DNA from 2 places in the Mesorhizobium sp. YR577 genome. Region 2 is predicted to be linked to the other one. Evidence: riboswitches for the same ligand, from Rfam matches in the RefSeq annotation. Region 2 holds a riboswitch; the other holds the start of a gene.
The links. A riboswitch is a leader RNA that binds a small molecule or an ion and turns the genes downstream of it on or off. The one in region 2 is predicted to bind thiamine pyrophosphate.

Region 1 (7,652 bases), on a different contig from region 2:
GCAGCACCCGCCAGGGGCGAAGCCCCGGTCCGCGAAGACGTGTTCGGTCCGGAAAATGACGACGACGACATTCAAACAGACGAGCGGGAAAGCGAAACCCGCAAGCGCGGCTATGGCGGCCTGATCGCGGCCGTGATCGCCCTTGCCGTGATTGCGGGTGGCGGCTACGGCGTCTGGCTCAACAAGGATGCCTTCGCCAACCTGTTCAGCACGAACGGAAGCGAGACGGCAACGACGACGCCTTCGGTGACACCGCCGGCAACGACCCCGGCACAGCCAGAGACCAACACCGCTGCCAATCCGCCGGCTGGGGAGCAACCCTCGCCTGCGGCACCGCCTCCGGCCAATGGCGGCACGGACAGCGAGCCCAAATTCACCCAGCGCCTGAACGCCGACGGCTCGGAGATCGACCCGGGCCCCGCCGGCGGGCCTGCCGCCATCGGCGAGGGAACCTCTGTCGCGGCGGTGACCCAGCCGCCGGAGACGCCCGCCCCCGCGGCACCCGGCGCAACCACGGACCCGGCAGCGCCACCTGCCGCGCAGGGCCAGACACCTGCCGCTCCCGGCGCGCCGGCTGCCCAGCCGGGCGTGGCCGTCGGCCAGCGAGCGATCTTCTACGAGGAACGCACCAACGTCGCCGAGGGTTCGGCCGAACCGGGCAGCATCGTCTGGTCGGTGGTGCAGGAATCGCCGGGCGGCGACCTGCCGCCTGAGCCGGCGATCCGCGCCGAGGCGACCATTCCCGGCAAGGATCTGCAGTTGCGCATGACCATCCGCCGCAACGCCGACCAGACCCTGCCGGCAAGCCACATCATCGAGGTCATCTTTCTGACGCCAGACGGCTTCGAGGGCGGCGGCATAGAGAACATCCTGCGCGTGTCGATGAAGGGATCGGAACAGGAGGCCGGCAGCCCGCTGATCGGCATTCCGGCGAAGATAGCCGATGGCTTCTTCCTCGTTGCTCTCAACGACGGCAAGCAGGAGATGGACGCCAACATGGCCCTGCTGCGCCGCCAGAGCTGGATCGACGTGCCGATCGTCTACAAATCCGGCCGCCGCGCCCTGTTCACCATGGAAAAGGGCATCCCCGGCCAGAAGGCCTTCGACGAGGCCATCAAGGCCTGGGACGCAGCCCGCAGCGGGTGATGACGTCAGACTCTTTTTTGGCTTGAGACGGCGTGAACTCGCATAGGTTCGCGCTGCCCCTCATCCGACCCTTCGGGCCACCTTCTCCCCGTAAACGGGGAGAAGGAAGAAGCGGCGAGGTCGCGGCCAGCCTTCTTCTCCCCGTTTACGGGGAGAAGGTCCCGGCAGGGGGATGAGGGGCAGCGCGAACTTTAGATCAGGAAGAGAATCTTAGGCGTCGGCGGGGCACAGGCCCTTCGATCGAACGCCTCCCGGCCCTCCGCTAGGGCTCCGGGCGTTCGACATTCGAAAAGCCAAATCGTTGGCTTTTCGCCGACCTACGGTCGGACATGTCTCACCCCTCCAGCTCCTCCCGAAGCATTTCCAGTTCCAGCCATTCCTCTTCCATGGCAACCAGCGTCGCGCGTTCCTTGTCGAGGGCGGCGATGGTTTTTTGAAACCCCTTCGGGTCGCGCTCGTAGAAGGCCGGGTCGGCGATGTTGTTTTCCAGCGCCGAGATCGAGGCCGAGACGGCAGCCATCTTTCCGGGGAGGCTTTCCAGCGCGAATTTCTGCTTGAAGGAAAGCTTCTTCGCCGGTCCCTTCTGCGCTTCCGACGCGCTCTCGGCGCGCGGCGTGTCGCCGGCCTGCTTCTGCACCGCACGGCGGTCGTTCAGCCGCGTGCCGCCGCGCTGGGCGAGCATGTCGGCATAGCCGCCGGCATATTCGATCCAGCGCCCCTCGCCGTCCGGTGCGATGATGCTGGTGACGGTGCGGTCGAGGAAGTCGCGGTCGTGGCTGACGAGGATGACCGTGCCGGCGAAACCGGCGACCAGTTCCTGCAGCAGCTCCAGCGTTTCCATGTCGAGATCGTTGGTCGGCTCGTCGAGCACCAAAAGGTTGGCCGGACGCGCCAGCACCCGCGCCAAAAGCAGCCGGGCGCGCTCACCGCCGGAAAGCTCGCGCACCGGCGTGCGCGCCTGCTCCGGCTTGAACAGGAAGTCCTTCATGTAGGAGACGACGTGGCGCTCCTCGCCATTGATGACGAGGTTGTCGCCGCGCCCGTCGGTGAGATAATGCCCAAGCGTTTCCTGCGGATCGACCGCCTCGCGTTTCTGGTCGAGGGTGGCGATCTCCAGATTGGTGCCGAGCCGCACCGAACCGGAATCCGGCTGCAACTCGCCGGTCAGCATCTTCAGCAGCGTCGTCTTGCCGGCACCGTTGGGTCCGACCAGGCCGATGCGGTCGCCGCGCTGGATGCGTGTCGAAAAGCCTTTGACGACGGTGAGATCGCCGAAGCTTTTCTCGATGTTCTTGGCTTCGATGACCAGCTTGCCGGATTCGGCGGCATCGCTCGCCACCATGGTCGCCACACCTTCCGCGCCCTTGTGACCACGAAAGCGCTGGCGCATCGTCTGAAGCTCACCCAGCCGGCGCATATTGCGCTTGCGCCGCGCGGTCACGCCATAACGCAGCCAGTGCTCCTCGCGCACGATCTGGCGGCCGAGCTTGTGCTGTTCGCGCTCTTCTTCTTCGAGGATGGTGTCGCGCCATTCCTCGAAATGCGCGAAACCTTTGTCGAGCTTGCGTGTCTGGCCGCGATCGAGCCAGACGGTGGCGCGCGATACGCGCTCGAGAAAGCGCCGGTCGTGCGAAATCACGATCAGTGCCGAGGACGAGCGGTTGAGCTCGTCTTCCAGCCATTCGATCACCTGCAGGTCGAGATGGTTGGTCGGCTCGTCGAGCAGCAGGATGTCGGGCTCAGGCGCCATGACGCGGGCAAGTGCGGCACGCCGCGCCTCGCCGCCCGAAAGATCGTCGGGGCGCTCCTCGCCGGTCAGGCCGAGATGTTCCATCAGATAGGTGGCGCGGTAGGGATCGTCAGCCGGCCCGAGACCCGCCTCAACATAGGCGCGCACGCTCGCAAAACCTTCCATGTCGGGCATCTGCGGCAGATAGCGGATGGTCGCGGAGGGCTGGCGAAAGAATTCGCCGTCCTGCGGCTCGATGATGCCGGCGGCGATCTTGAGCAGCGTCGACTTGCCCGAGCCGTTGCGCCCGACCAGCGCGATGCGCTCGCCCGCCGAGGCCGACAGTGCTGCACCGTCAAGCAGCGGCGTGCCGCCGAAGGTCAGCCGGATGCCGTCGAGATTGAGAAGCGGTGGCGCCATGTCTTTTCAGTGTTCCGGAAGAGGATAAGGATGGGCGAGCAGCAGCGCGCGGCCACGTTCGAGCGTGATGCGCAGGCTTCCGCGCACTTCGTTGGAGAGCGTCAGCGATGAGCCGAAGGCGACCTCGACATTGTCGAGCGGCCATTTCGCGCCGATTTCGGTGAGGCCCGACAATTCGGAAAAGCCGAGCACGGAAAACAGCGTGCCGTCGGCATAGTCAAAACCGGTCGTGCCGGGCAGCAGCGGGTGCCCCTCCTGCGCGCCGCTGGTCAGCACCGTCGGCGTGCCTTGTTCGGCCAGCCTCAGGGCCAGCGCCAGATGCAGGAAGGCATGGTCGGCGCGCGGGCCGCCGAAGGCGCCGGCCAGCACCAGCGAGGTCGCGCCGCGCTTGAGCGCTGCTGCAATCGCCAGTTCGCCGTCGGTATTGTCCTTTTCCGCTGGAAAGGTCTCGCGCGGTATAGCTGCGTAGCTTTCGGGCAGGTTTTCCGGAACGGAGTCGAAATCGCCGACCCACAGCTCCGGCGTCACGCCAAGCATCGCCGCATGGCCGATGCCGGCATCGGCCGCGATGATGCGGCTGCCTTCGAGTTGCGCGTCGATGCGGGGCGTGCGGACGAGTTCGCCGCCAAGCAGGATGAAAAATCGGCTCATGGTGGCTCGCCTCTATCATGCCGCGCGGCCATACGGGAAGCCGCCAATGCGCCGCGCAGCCCGAAACTACCGCTTGCGCGCCTCTTCGCTTGGTCCTATGTCTGATCCCGCTCTAACGGGGTGCCGGACACGATTTTCGTGAGCCGGCTGAGAGGCAAGGGGGAAACCCGGCCAACCCGCTGAACCTGATCCGGTTTGTACCGGCGGAGGGATTAGATGCTTCGGACGCCCGGCGCTTCAAATTCCCTTTCAACGCTAATGAAGGAGGCGCCGATGCGCACGCTGCTATTCTCGCTCGTTTCCACCCTTGCCGTGGCCGCCGCCCTGCCGGCGCTCGCCGCTGAAAAACTCACCGTCTACACCTATGAGAGCTTCACCGCCGAATGGGGCCCGGGCCCGCAGGTGGAAAAGGCCTTCGAGGCTGAGTGCGGCTGCGATGTCGAGTTCGTCTCGGTGGCCGACGGCGTGGCGCTGCTGAACCGCGTCAAGCTGGAGGGCGCTTCCACCAAGGCCGATGTCGTGCTCGGCCTCGACACCAACCTGACCACCGAGGCCAAGGCCACCGCCCTGTTTTCGCCCTCCGGCATCGATCTCGCCAGCATCAAGGTGCCGGGCGGCTGGACGGACGATACGTTCGTGCCCTTCGACTACGGCTATTTCGCCGTCGTCTACGACACCGAGAAGCTGAAGAACCCGCCCAAGAGCCTGAAGGAACTGGTCGAGGGCGATCCTTCGGAAAAGATCGCCATCCAGGACCCGCGCACGTCCACGCCGGGCCTCGGCCTGCTGCTCTGGGTCAAGGCGGTCTATGGCGACAAGGCACCGGAAGCCTGGGCCAAGCTGAAGAACCGCGTGCTGACCGTGACGCCGGGCTGGAGCGAGGCCTACGGCCTGTTCACCAAGGGCGAAGCGCCGATGGTGCTGTCCTACACCACCTCGCCCGCCTACCACATGATCGCTGAGAGCACGGACAAATATCAGGCTGCACCCTTCGAGGAGGGTCATTACCTGCAGGTCGAAGTCGCCGGCATCACCACCACCGGCGCGAAGAACCCACTGGCGAAGAAGTTCATGGAATTCATGACCAGGCCCGGCTTCCAGGACGCCATTCCCGAAACCAACTGGATGTTCCCCGCCGGCAAGACCGACAAGCCGCTCAACCCGGCCTTCGACAAGCTCGTAAAGCCGGCGAAGACCTTGCAGATCAGCGCCGACGACGTGGCCGCCAACCGCAAGGCGTGGGTGGACGAGTGGCTGGGGGTTATGAGCAAGTGAGCGGGCGGCGGCGGCCTTCCTCCCCCCTTGAGGGGGAGGTGTCGCCGCAGGCGACGGAGAGGGTTGCCGGAGGCAGCGCGAGGCGCAATTGAATGTCGAGTACGGCCGCACCGACCCCACCCCCGGCCTTCGGCCGTACCCTCCCCTCAAGGGGGAGGGATAGGCGCATCACCGCCGGCATCATCGCGCTTGCCGCGATAGCCGTCCTCATCGGCGGCGCGTTTCTCGGCCTGATCCTCGAAGGCGCGCGCGACACGTCCGGCGCTATCGCCGCCTTCGATTCCTACCTCTTCCGCGTCGCCCGCTTCACGCTGTGGCAGGCGCTTCTATCAGCTACGCTTTCCATCATCCCCGCGATCTTCGTCGCGCGCGCCCTCTCCCGGCACCCGGCATTTCCAGGGCGCGGGCTGATCCTGCGCCTGTTTGCCGTGCCGCTGGCGCTGCCGGCCATCGTCGTGGCGCTTGGCGTTCTCGCCCTCTACGGCCGCGCCGGCTATTTCTCCGGCCTGCTTTCGACCATCGGCGGCGGCGACTGGCCCGGCATCTACGGCCTGTCGGGTATTCTGGTCGCGCATGTCTTCTTCAACCTGCCGCTGGCGACCCGCCTCTTTCTGGAGGCCCTGAACACGGTGCCTGCCGACCAGTGGCGGCTGGCGAGCCAGCTCGGCATGGGTGCTCGCTCCAGCTTTCGCCTGATCGAATGGCCGGCCCTGCGCGCCAGCCTGCCGGGTGTCGCCGGCCTTGTCTTCATGCTGTGCATCACATCCTTCACCATCGTGCTGACACTGGGCGGCGGCCCGCGCGCCACCACGCTGGAAGTCGCGATCTACCAGTCGCTGCGCTTCGACTTCGACCCCGCCCGCGCCGTGGCACTGACGCTGCTGCAGATCGCGCTCACCATGGCGGTCGTGTTTGCGCTGATGCGGCTCGGCGCAAACACCACCGGCGATGCCAATCTGTCGGTGACGCAGCGCCGCTATGTCTCCGCCGGGCGTGGCGAAACCGCCCTCAACGCGGTCCTTCTCATTGCCGCACTTGCCTTCGTTGCCGGGCCGATGCTGGCGACCGTCCTTGCCGGACTCAACGCCGATCTTTTCCGCCTCGCCGGCGAAAGCACGGTGCGGCAGGCGACGATCACCAGCCTCGTGCTGGCAACGCTTTCCGCCTGCCTGTCGGCCATGCTGGCGCTGTCGCTGATCATGGCGCGGCGCGCGCTGGCCTTGCGGCGCGGGGCCGGCGAAAAGACCTTTCTGGAGCGCATGACCGACACAGGCGCCGGCTTCGTGCTGGTGGTGCCGCCCATCGTCCTCGGTGCGGGCTGGTTCGTGCTGCTGCGCCATATGGGCGATGTCTTCACTGTTGCGCCGATCATGGTCGTCACCGTCAATGCGGTCATGGCCATGCCCTTCGCCATCCGCGCCATACGCCCAGCCTATGACGCCGCCAGCGAGCGGCACGAGCGCCTCTGCGCCCAGCTCGGCATCAGCGGCTGGAACCGCCTGAGGCTGGTCGACTGGCCCGTTTTGCGCCGCCCGCTTTCGACCGCCTTTGCCTTCGCCATGGAGCTGTCACTTGGCGATCTCGGCGTCATCGCACTGTTCGGCAGCGATTCCGTGCAGACGCTGCCCTATCTTCTGCTCGCCCGCATGGGCAGCTATCGTACCGCGGATGCAGCCGGGCTTGCCCTGATGCTCGGCCTTCTCTGCCTCGTGCTGATGCTTGTCGCCGACCGGCTCGGAAAGGACGCTTCGCGATGATCGACAGGACAGGTGCCGGCATCACGCTGGACAAGGTGGCCTTCAGCTATGGCGAGACGGGGGTGGATTTCGACCTCGCGATCGAGCCGGCCGCGATCACCACGGTGATGGGGCCAAGCGGCGCCGGCAAATCGACCTTGCTCAATTTGATAGCCGGCTTCGAACTGCCGCGTTCGGGCCGCGTGCTGATCGGCGGCACCGACGTGACCGCTACGCCGCCCTCGGAACGGCCTGTCTCCATGGTGTTCCAGGAGAACAACCTCTTCGCCCATCTGACGGTCGAGCAGAATGTCGGCCTCGGCCGCTCCGCGGCCCTGCGCCTAATCGACACCGACCGTGCCGCCATAGCCGAAGCGCTTGACCGCACGGGCCTTGGCGACAAGCCAAAACGCCTGCCGCGCGAGCTTTCCGGCGGCGAACGCCAGCGCGTGGCGCTCGCCCGCGTTCTGGTGCGCGACCGGCCCGTGCTGCTTCTCGACGAACCCTTTGCCTCGCTTGGGCCTGCCCTGCGCGAGGACATGGTCGATCTGGTGAAGGCGCTTCAGGCCGAACGCGGCATGACTGTGGTTTTCGTGACACATCAACCAGAGGATGCCCGCAGAATCGGCGGAAACATGGTGTTTCTCGACCGTGGAACGGTGGCCGCGACCGGTGAAACCGTTACATTCTTCACC
Region 2 (7,652 bases):
GCATGTTTCTCTACACCAGCGCTGTGCAGAACAGCCTGTCGAAATCAGCCAAGGACAATTTCGATCTGCGCGTCACCGCTATGCCGTCCTTCGGCGACAAGCCGACGCGGCCGACCAACTCAGGCAGCGCACTCTACGTCTTCAGCAAGGATCCGGCCAAGCAGCGCGCGGCCTATGAACTCCTGAAGTTCCTGACTTCGAAGCACGCTTACACGATCATCACCTCTAAGATCGGCTATCTGCCGCTTCGGCTCGATATCGTCGACGATCCCCAATATCTCGGCGAGTGGGTGAGGGCCAATCCGATGATCCGCCCGAACCTGGAACAACTCTCTCGGCTGACGGCCAATGTCGCTTTCCCCGGTCCGAACTACCGGCAGGTCGAAAAGATCATGATGGACGGCGTTCGTGAAGCGATCTTCGGCGAAGCGGATGCAGAAGCCGTTCTGAAACAGGCGCAGGCGGATGCGCAAAGCCTGATGCCGCAATAACCAGCAGATAACAGGATGCGGGCCAACTCGCCCGCGTCCGCCAGTTCGAGGTCGATAGCCATGAGTTTTACCGTAGCTGCGTATTCCGACGCGGGCTCCTACGCAGGGGGCCGACGCTCGCTGTTGAAGCGGCTTTTTACCGACCCCCGGATTGCGCCCTGGCTCTACCTCGCGCCCGTACTCGTGACACTGATCATCTGGATTTACGTTCCGCTCTTCGAGGCGTTCCAGCTCTCGTTCTACCAATGGAACATGCTGCCGACCGCACCAAAGGCCTTCGTTGGCCTCGAAAATTACCGGCGACTGTTCATCCTGCCGGAGATGCAGCGCGCGCTATGGAACACGGCGATCTATATCATCGGCCTGTTTCCGATGTCCGTCATCATTCCGCTTGCGGTGGCGATCTTCACTCAGGACCTGAAAGGGCCGCTGCGCAACCTCTACCGTACGTTGATTTTCGTGCCGATGATCATCGCGCCGGTGGTCGCCGCGATCGTGTGGCGCTGGCTGCTCAATGAAGATCACGGTCTCGTCAACCATGCACTCGTCGGTCTCGGCCTGTCGAAAATCGGCTTCCTGCAGGACCCGAAATATGCGCTCGGCACTCTGATCTGGATAACGGGATGGAAGCTGATCGGTTTTTCGACGCTGCTGTTTTCGGCCGCCAATGCCAGCATCAATCCGAGTTATGTAGAGGCTGCCCGTATGGACGGCGCGACGCGCTGGCAGATCATCCGCGATATCCGCCTGCCATTGCTGTCGCCGACCATCCTGCTCTTGTCGATGATGACCATCCTGTTCGGTGCGCAATGGAGCTTCACCTATATCAACGTGCTGACCCATGGCGGCCCGCTGAAATCGACTACCAACATCTTTTACCTGCTTTGGGACTATGGCTTCGGCAGCCTGTCGGTCGGCTGGAGTTCGGCCGCCGGTATGATCGCCTTCGCGGGCTTTTCCGCGATCGCCTTCGTTTGTCTGAGGCTCATGCAGAGGCGCGCCGTCTATGACAATTAGCCAGGACTTTTCCACTACCCGCCTGGATGTTTCCCGGCAAACGACCGTTCGCCGGACGATTTCCGTCGGGTCGATCGCCGTCCATGGAACAATGATCCTTCTCGTCGTGATTGCGATTTTTCCGGTCTACTGGATGGTCGCCTCCTCGCTGAAGCCGGAAAACGAAATTTTCTCGACAACGCTCTGGCCGCTCTCGCCTTCGCTCGAAAACTACAGCTTCGTGCTGACCCAGATTCCGATGCTGCGGATGCTGGCCAATACGACAATCGTGTCTGCCGCAACGGCGGCGTTCCAGGTTCTGACCGGGCTGCTTGCGGCCTATGCGCTGGTGCGCTGGCGCTTCCGGTTCTCGGGGTTGGTCTATGGCGTGATCGCACTGTCCTGGCTGGTTCCGTTCCAGGTGACGATGATCCCGAATTACGTGCTTGCCTCCCGGCTTGGGCTGCTTGACACATTGACAGGTCTGGTGGTGCCGCATGCGGCGGCGGCCTTCGCCGTGCTGATGCTCTACCATGCCATGAAGTCGTTTCCGACCGAAGTGATCGAGGCAGCGCGTATGGATGGGGCGAGCCACTTGCGTATCCTGTGGGAGATCGTCGTGCCCAATATGCGCGCCTCCCTTGCTTCCCTCGTCATCCTTGCCTTTATCTCGGCATGGAACGAGTATTTCTGGCCACTGCTTCTGTCGCGCAGCATCGAAAATTCGGTGGTCCAGATCGGTCTGCAGATGTTCATGACCCAGGAAGGAAATCTCTGGGGACCACTAATGGCTGCTTCGACGCTTGCCAGCCTGCCCATCCTCGTCATCTACCTTATTCTCCAGCGGCAGGTGATCGAATCCTTCATGAAATCGGGACTGCGTTGATGACCAATTCCCCTGCCCGCCTCATTCGCCTCGCCGGCGCACATAATGTTCGTGATCTTGGCGGTTATGCCACAAAGGATGACGGCGAGACGAGATGGCGCGCGCTCCTTCGCGGCGACGGTCTGCACCTCTTGAACGAGAACGACATGAGCGTTCTGGTCAATGAAGGGCTGCGCACCGTCATCGACCTGCGTAGCGTCCACGAGCTTGCGATCGAGCCCAATCCATTCGCATCGCATGCCATCATCCAATATCGCAACATTCCGCTCTTTGGCGCCCTTTCGCCTATAGATGCCGTGCGCGAATCGAATGGTGCACTGTTCGACATGGCGGCTCGCTATCGCGATGCCATCGATCAATGCCGGGAGCCGATCGCCACTGTACTGACTGCCATCGCCGAGGCTGACGAGGGCATCGTGCTCTTTCATTGCAGTGCGGGCAAAGACCGGACCGGCATCATCGCGGCCCTATTGCTGTCGCTCGCGGGGGTCGAAGACGACACGATCATAGCCGATTATGCATTGACGACTTCGATCGCCGCACCGCTTATCGAGCGCCTGCGTGCACAGGCTCTCACACGCGGCACAGACCCGCATCTGGTGGAAAGCTTCCTTGCCTGCCCCCCCGAAACGATGCGCGCGACGCTCAGCCACCTTAACGAAAATCATGGTGGCACATTCCACTATCTTGCAGGCATGGGCCTCGATGAGCGGGCACTTCGAAAGCTGAAAAGCCGCCTTGTTCCAGTCAGCGCGTCAGCCGGGAAATCCGGATCGTCGGAAGAACTGCACAATTCAGAGCAATTCAACGGTTGACAACTCCCGGCACATTCATCCACCCTTGACCCTCACCAGGGGAGTCCCGACAAGGGGCTGAGATACTGCTGGCTTTCGCAGCGCAGTGACCCGTTGAACCTGATCCAGTTCATACTGGCGTAGGGACGGTGCGGAAGCTTCGCGGGTCGCAGACCCAGGCAGAATCATCCCGGGCAGATTCCCGGATTCAGCAGGCGAAGCCTCTCTATCCTCCTTTCGGCATAGGACTGGGTCTCCAATGCGACCAAGCAAAGGAGGTCCATATGAATGCCTTGACCCCAACCGTGACCGTTGGCGAACTGCCGGCTTCGCGAAAAATCCACAAACCGGGAATCATCCATCCCGAACTGCGCGTGCCGCTGCGCGAGATTTCGGTGCATCCGAGTGCAGGCGAGCCACCCGTAACGGTCTATGATCCTTCCGGCCCCTACACCGACGCTAACGTCAAAACCGATATCGAAGGAGGGCTTGAGCGCCTTCGCGAAGGCTGGATCGTCGCGCGTGGCGATGTCGAGCGCTACGAGGGCCGTGTCATCAAGCCGGAAGACAACGGCTTTGTCTCCGGCAACCGGCTGACGCCGGAGTTTCCGGTGCGCAACCAGCCCTTGAAGGCTGAGGGCGGCAGGGCCGTCACGCAACTTGCCTATGCACGCGCCGGCATCATCACTCCCGAAATGGAGTTCGTCGCCATTCGCGAAAACCTCGGCCGCGAGAGGGCGTACGCCGCGCTGGAGCGCGACGGTGACAGTTTTGGCGCAGCGATTCCCGATTATGTCACGCCGGAGTTCGTGCGCGACGAGGTGGCGCGCGGTCGTGCCATCATCCCCTCCAACATCAATCATCCCGAAAGCGAACCGATGATCATCGGCCGCAATTTCCTGGTCAAGATCAACGCCAATATCGGCAATTCCGCAGTCACCTCTTCCATGGCCGAGGAGGTCGAAAAGATGGTGTGGGCGATCCGCTGGGGCGCCGACACGGTGATGGACCTGTCCACCGGCCGCAATATCCACAACATTCGCGAATGGATCATCCGCAACTCGCCGGTTCCGATCGGCACCGTGCCGCTCTACCAGGCGCTGGAGAAGGTGAGCGGCATCGCCGAAGACCTAACCTGGGAGGTCTATCGCGACACGCTGATCGAGCAGGCCGAACAGGGCGTCGACTATTTCACCATCCATGCCGGCGTCCGGCTGCCCTACATTCCGCTGACCGTCAATCGCGTCACCGGCATCGTCAGCCGCGGCGGGTCGATCATGGCCAAATGGTGCCTGCATCACCACAGGGAAAGCTTTCTCTTCGAGCATTTCGAGGAAATCTGCGACATCTGCCGCGCCTATGACGTTGCCTTCTCGCTCGGCGACGGCCTGCGCCCCGGCTCCATCGCCGACGCCAACGATGCCGCGCAATTCGCCGAACTGGAGACGCTTGGCGAACTGACCCAGATCGCCTGGGCCAAGGATTGCCAGGTGATGATCGAAGGTCCTGGCCACGTGCCGATGCACAAGATCAAGGAGAACATGGACAAGCAGCTTGCCGTCTGCGGCGAGGCCCCCTTTTACACGCTTGGACCGCTCACCACCGACATTGCGCCCGGCTACGATCACATCACCTCCGGCATTGGTGCAGCCATGATCGGCTGGTTCGGCACGGCGATGCTCTGCTATGTCACGCCGAAGGAACATCTCGGCCTCCCCGACCGCGACGACGTCAAGACCGGCGTCATCACCTACAAGATCGCCGCCCATGCCGCCGATCTTGCCAAGGGGCATCCTGCCGCCAAAATCCGCGACGATGCTTTGTCGCGGGCGCGTTTCGAGTTCCGCTGGGAGGACCAGTTCAACCTCTCGCTCGATCCCGAGACGGCGCGGTCGTTCCACGACCAGACGCTGCCCAAGGAGGCGCATAAGGTCGCGCATTTCTGCTCAATGTGCGGGCCAAAATTCTGCTCGATGCGCATCTCTCACGACATCCGCGCAGAAGCGCAGAAGGAGGGCATGGCGGCGATGGCCGCGAAATATCGGCAGGGCGGCGATCTCTACATGCCTGTCGATGAAGCCGGAAAGCCCGCCGTTGAAACGGCGCTGGTGCCATGAAAGCGCTGGTCAAAGGGGCCGGTGTTGCCGGCCTGACTGCCGCCTACGAACTTGCGACGCTGGGGGCGATCGTTACCGTCGTCGACCCGCGCCGCGACACCACGGGCACTGCGTCGTGGTATGCAGGCGGTATGCTGGCTCCCGATTGTGAGCGCGAGAGCGCAGAGCAGATCGTCCAGGATCTGGGCCTCAATGCCGCCGACTGGTGGGAAACAGCATTGCCGGGCTATGTCACCCGCGCCGGCACACTGGTGGTGGCTGCTGGCCGTGACGCCACCGAACTGGCCCGCTTCGCCTCACGCTCCAATGGGTTCCAGACATTGGGCGAAGAAGAGATCAGCGCGCTGGAGCCCGATCTTGGCGGTCGCTTTCGCCTGGCGCTGCATTTTGTCCGCGAAGCGCATCTCGACCCCCGCGCGGCACTCACGGCACTTCGCGACAGGCTGGAGCGGAAAGGCGTGTCGTTCGTCGAAGGCGCGCCTGGGTGGACGAAGCGTTTCGACGTCACCATCGATTGCACGGGAATGGCAAGGGCGAAGGCCGATCCGCAAATTCGTGGCGTGCGTGGTGAAATGGTCATCCTGCACACGCCGGATGTGTCACTGTCGCGGCCCATCAGGCTGCTGCATCCGCGCTTTCCCGTCTATGTCGTCCCGCGAAACGACCATCACTTCATGGTCGGCGCGACGATGATCGAAAGCGACGCCATAGGCTCGATCACCGCGCGCTCGATGATGGAACTGCTGAATGCCGCCTACACCATCCATCCCGCTTTCGCAGAATCGGAAATCGTTGAGAGCGGGGTCGGCATCCGCCCGGCCTTTCCCGACAATCTGCCGCGCGTGACGCGCAACGGTAACGTCATCCACATTAACGGGCTTTATCGCCATGGCTTCCTGCTGGCGCCCGCCATGGCGCGGCAAGCGGCCGACCTGGTCTTTAGCCGACAGACGACAACGGAGCGTATCCATGAAGCTTGTCATTAATGGCGAGGTACAGGAGGTGGCGGCCGACACTCTGGCGGCGCTAATGGCCGAACTCGACTACGAGGGGAACTGGCTGGCAACGGCCCGCAACGGCGAAGTCGTTCCGGTGACGGAACGAAATCTATGCCGGCTCACAGACGGCGACCGCATCGAAATCCTTTCGCCTATGAAAGGAGGCTGAGCAATGCTCTCCCTTTACGGTACCGAAATGTCCTCACGCCTGCTGCTTGGCACGGCACTTTACCCCTCACCCGCAATATTGGGTGATGCCGTCACAGCCTCGCGAACGGAAATCGTCACCGTGTCACTGCGGCGCGAGGCGGCGGGCGGCAGGACGGGCGAAAAATTCTGGTCACTGATCCAGTCACTCGGCATTCGCGTGCTGCCCAACACCGCCGGCTGTCATTCGGTCAAGGAGGCGGTCACCACGGCCAAAATGGCGCGCGAGGTCTTTTCAACCAACTGGATCAAGCTTGAGGTGATCGGCGACCACGACACGCTGCAGCCCGACGTTTTTGGGTTGGTCGAAGCCGCACGCATCCTTGCTGCGGATGGTTTCGAAGTATTCCCCTACACCACGGACGACCTGGTCGTTGCCGAACGTCTTCTGGAAGCAGGCTGCAAAATCCTGATGCCCTGGTGTGCGCCCATAGGCTCTGCGCGTGGGCCGCAGAATATTGAAGCATTGCGCAGCCTTCGCGGTCATTTTCCCGATACGCCGCTGATTGTCGACGCCGGCATCGGCCGGCCGTCCCATGCCGCAACCGTAATGGAACTCGGTTTCGACGCGGTGCTTCTCAACACGGCGGTCGCCAAGGCCGGCGATCCCATCGGCATGGCAACCGCTTTCGCCAAGGCGATCGAGGCAGGTCGCTCGGCATTTCTCGCAGGCATGCTCGAACCACGCGATATGGCCGTTCCCTCCACCCCTCTTATCGGCAAGGCGGTGTTCTCGTGACACTCGACCCTTTCTATCTCATCGTGGACAGCGCCAACTGGATCGAACGCCTGGTTCCGCTCGGTGTAAAACTCGTGCAGCTACGCATGAAGGACATGGAAGAGCCTGCCCTGCGGCACGAAATCCGCGCGGCCAAGACCATCTGCGTGCAATATGGCTGCCAGCTTATCGTCAACGACTACTGGCGGCTAGCAATCGAAGAAGGCTGCGATTTCGTCCATCTCGGGCAGGAGGACCTTGCCACGGCCAACCTTGGGGCGATCAGGCAGGCCGGTCTCAAACTCGGCCTCAGCACGCATGACCACTTGGAACTGGAAACAGCGCTGGCCGCCGCCCCGGATTATATCGCTCTCGGCCCAATCTATCCGACAATTCTGAAGGCGATGAAATGGGCGCCGCAGGGGCTCGACCGCATCGCTGAATG

Region 1: it holds a riboswitch for thiamine pyrophosphate, as region 2 does, so the genes downstream of both, thiB (thiamine ABC transporter substrate binding subunit) here and thiC (phosphomethylpyrimidine synthase ThiC) in region 2, are expected to answer to the same signal.

Annotation. Positions count from the first base shown of each region.
Region 1 covers NZ_FPBI01000001.1:236,168-243,819, reverse strand. Annotated here, with positions in the region: gene BM413_RS01170 (hypothetical protein) at 1-1,146, shown strand, start outside; gene BM413_RS01165 (ABC-F family ATP-binding cassette domain-containing protein) at 1,481-3,295, opposite strand; gene BM413_RS01160 (thiamine diphosphokinase) at 3,302-3,946, opposite strand; TPP riboswitch at 4,053-4,175, shown strand; gene thiB (thiamine ABC transporter substrate binding subunit) at 4,220-5,221, shown strand; gene thiP (thiamine/thiamine pyrophosphate ABC transporter permease) at 5,314-6,978, shown strand; gene thiQ (thiamine ABC transporter ATP-binding protein) at 6,975-7,652, shown strand, end outside.
Region 2 covers NZ_FPBI01000023.1:18,801-26,452, reverse strand. Annotated here, with positions in the region: gene BM413_RS25830 (ABC transporter substrate-binding protein) at 1-491, shown strand, start outside; gene BM413_RS25825 (carbohydrate ABC transporter permease) at 552-1,508, shown strand; gene BM413_RS25820 (carbohydrate ABC transporter permease) at 1,498-2,373, shown strand; gene BM413_RS25815 (tyrosine-protein phosphatase) at 2,373-3,188, shown strand; TPP riboswitch at 3,216-3,332, shown strand; gene thiC (phosphomethylpyrimidine synthase ThiC) at 3,452-5,284, shown strand; gene thiO (glycine oxidase ThiO) at 5,281-6,270, shown strand; gene thiS (sulfur carrier protein ThiS) at 6,254-6,451, shown strand; gene BM413_RS25795 (thiazole synthase) at 6,455-7,228, shown strand; gene BM413_RS25790 (thiamine phosphate synthase) at 7,225-7,652, shown strand, end outside.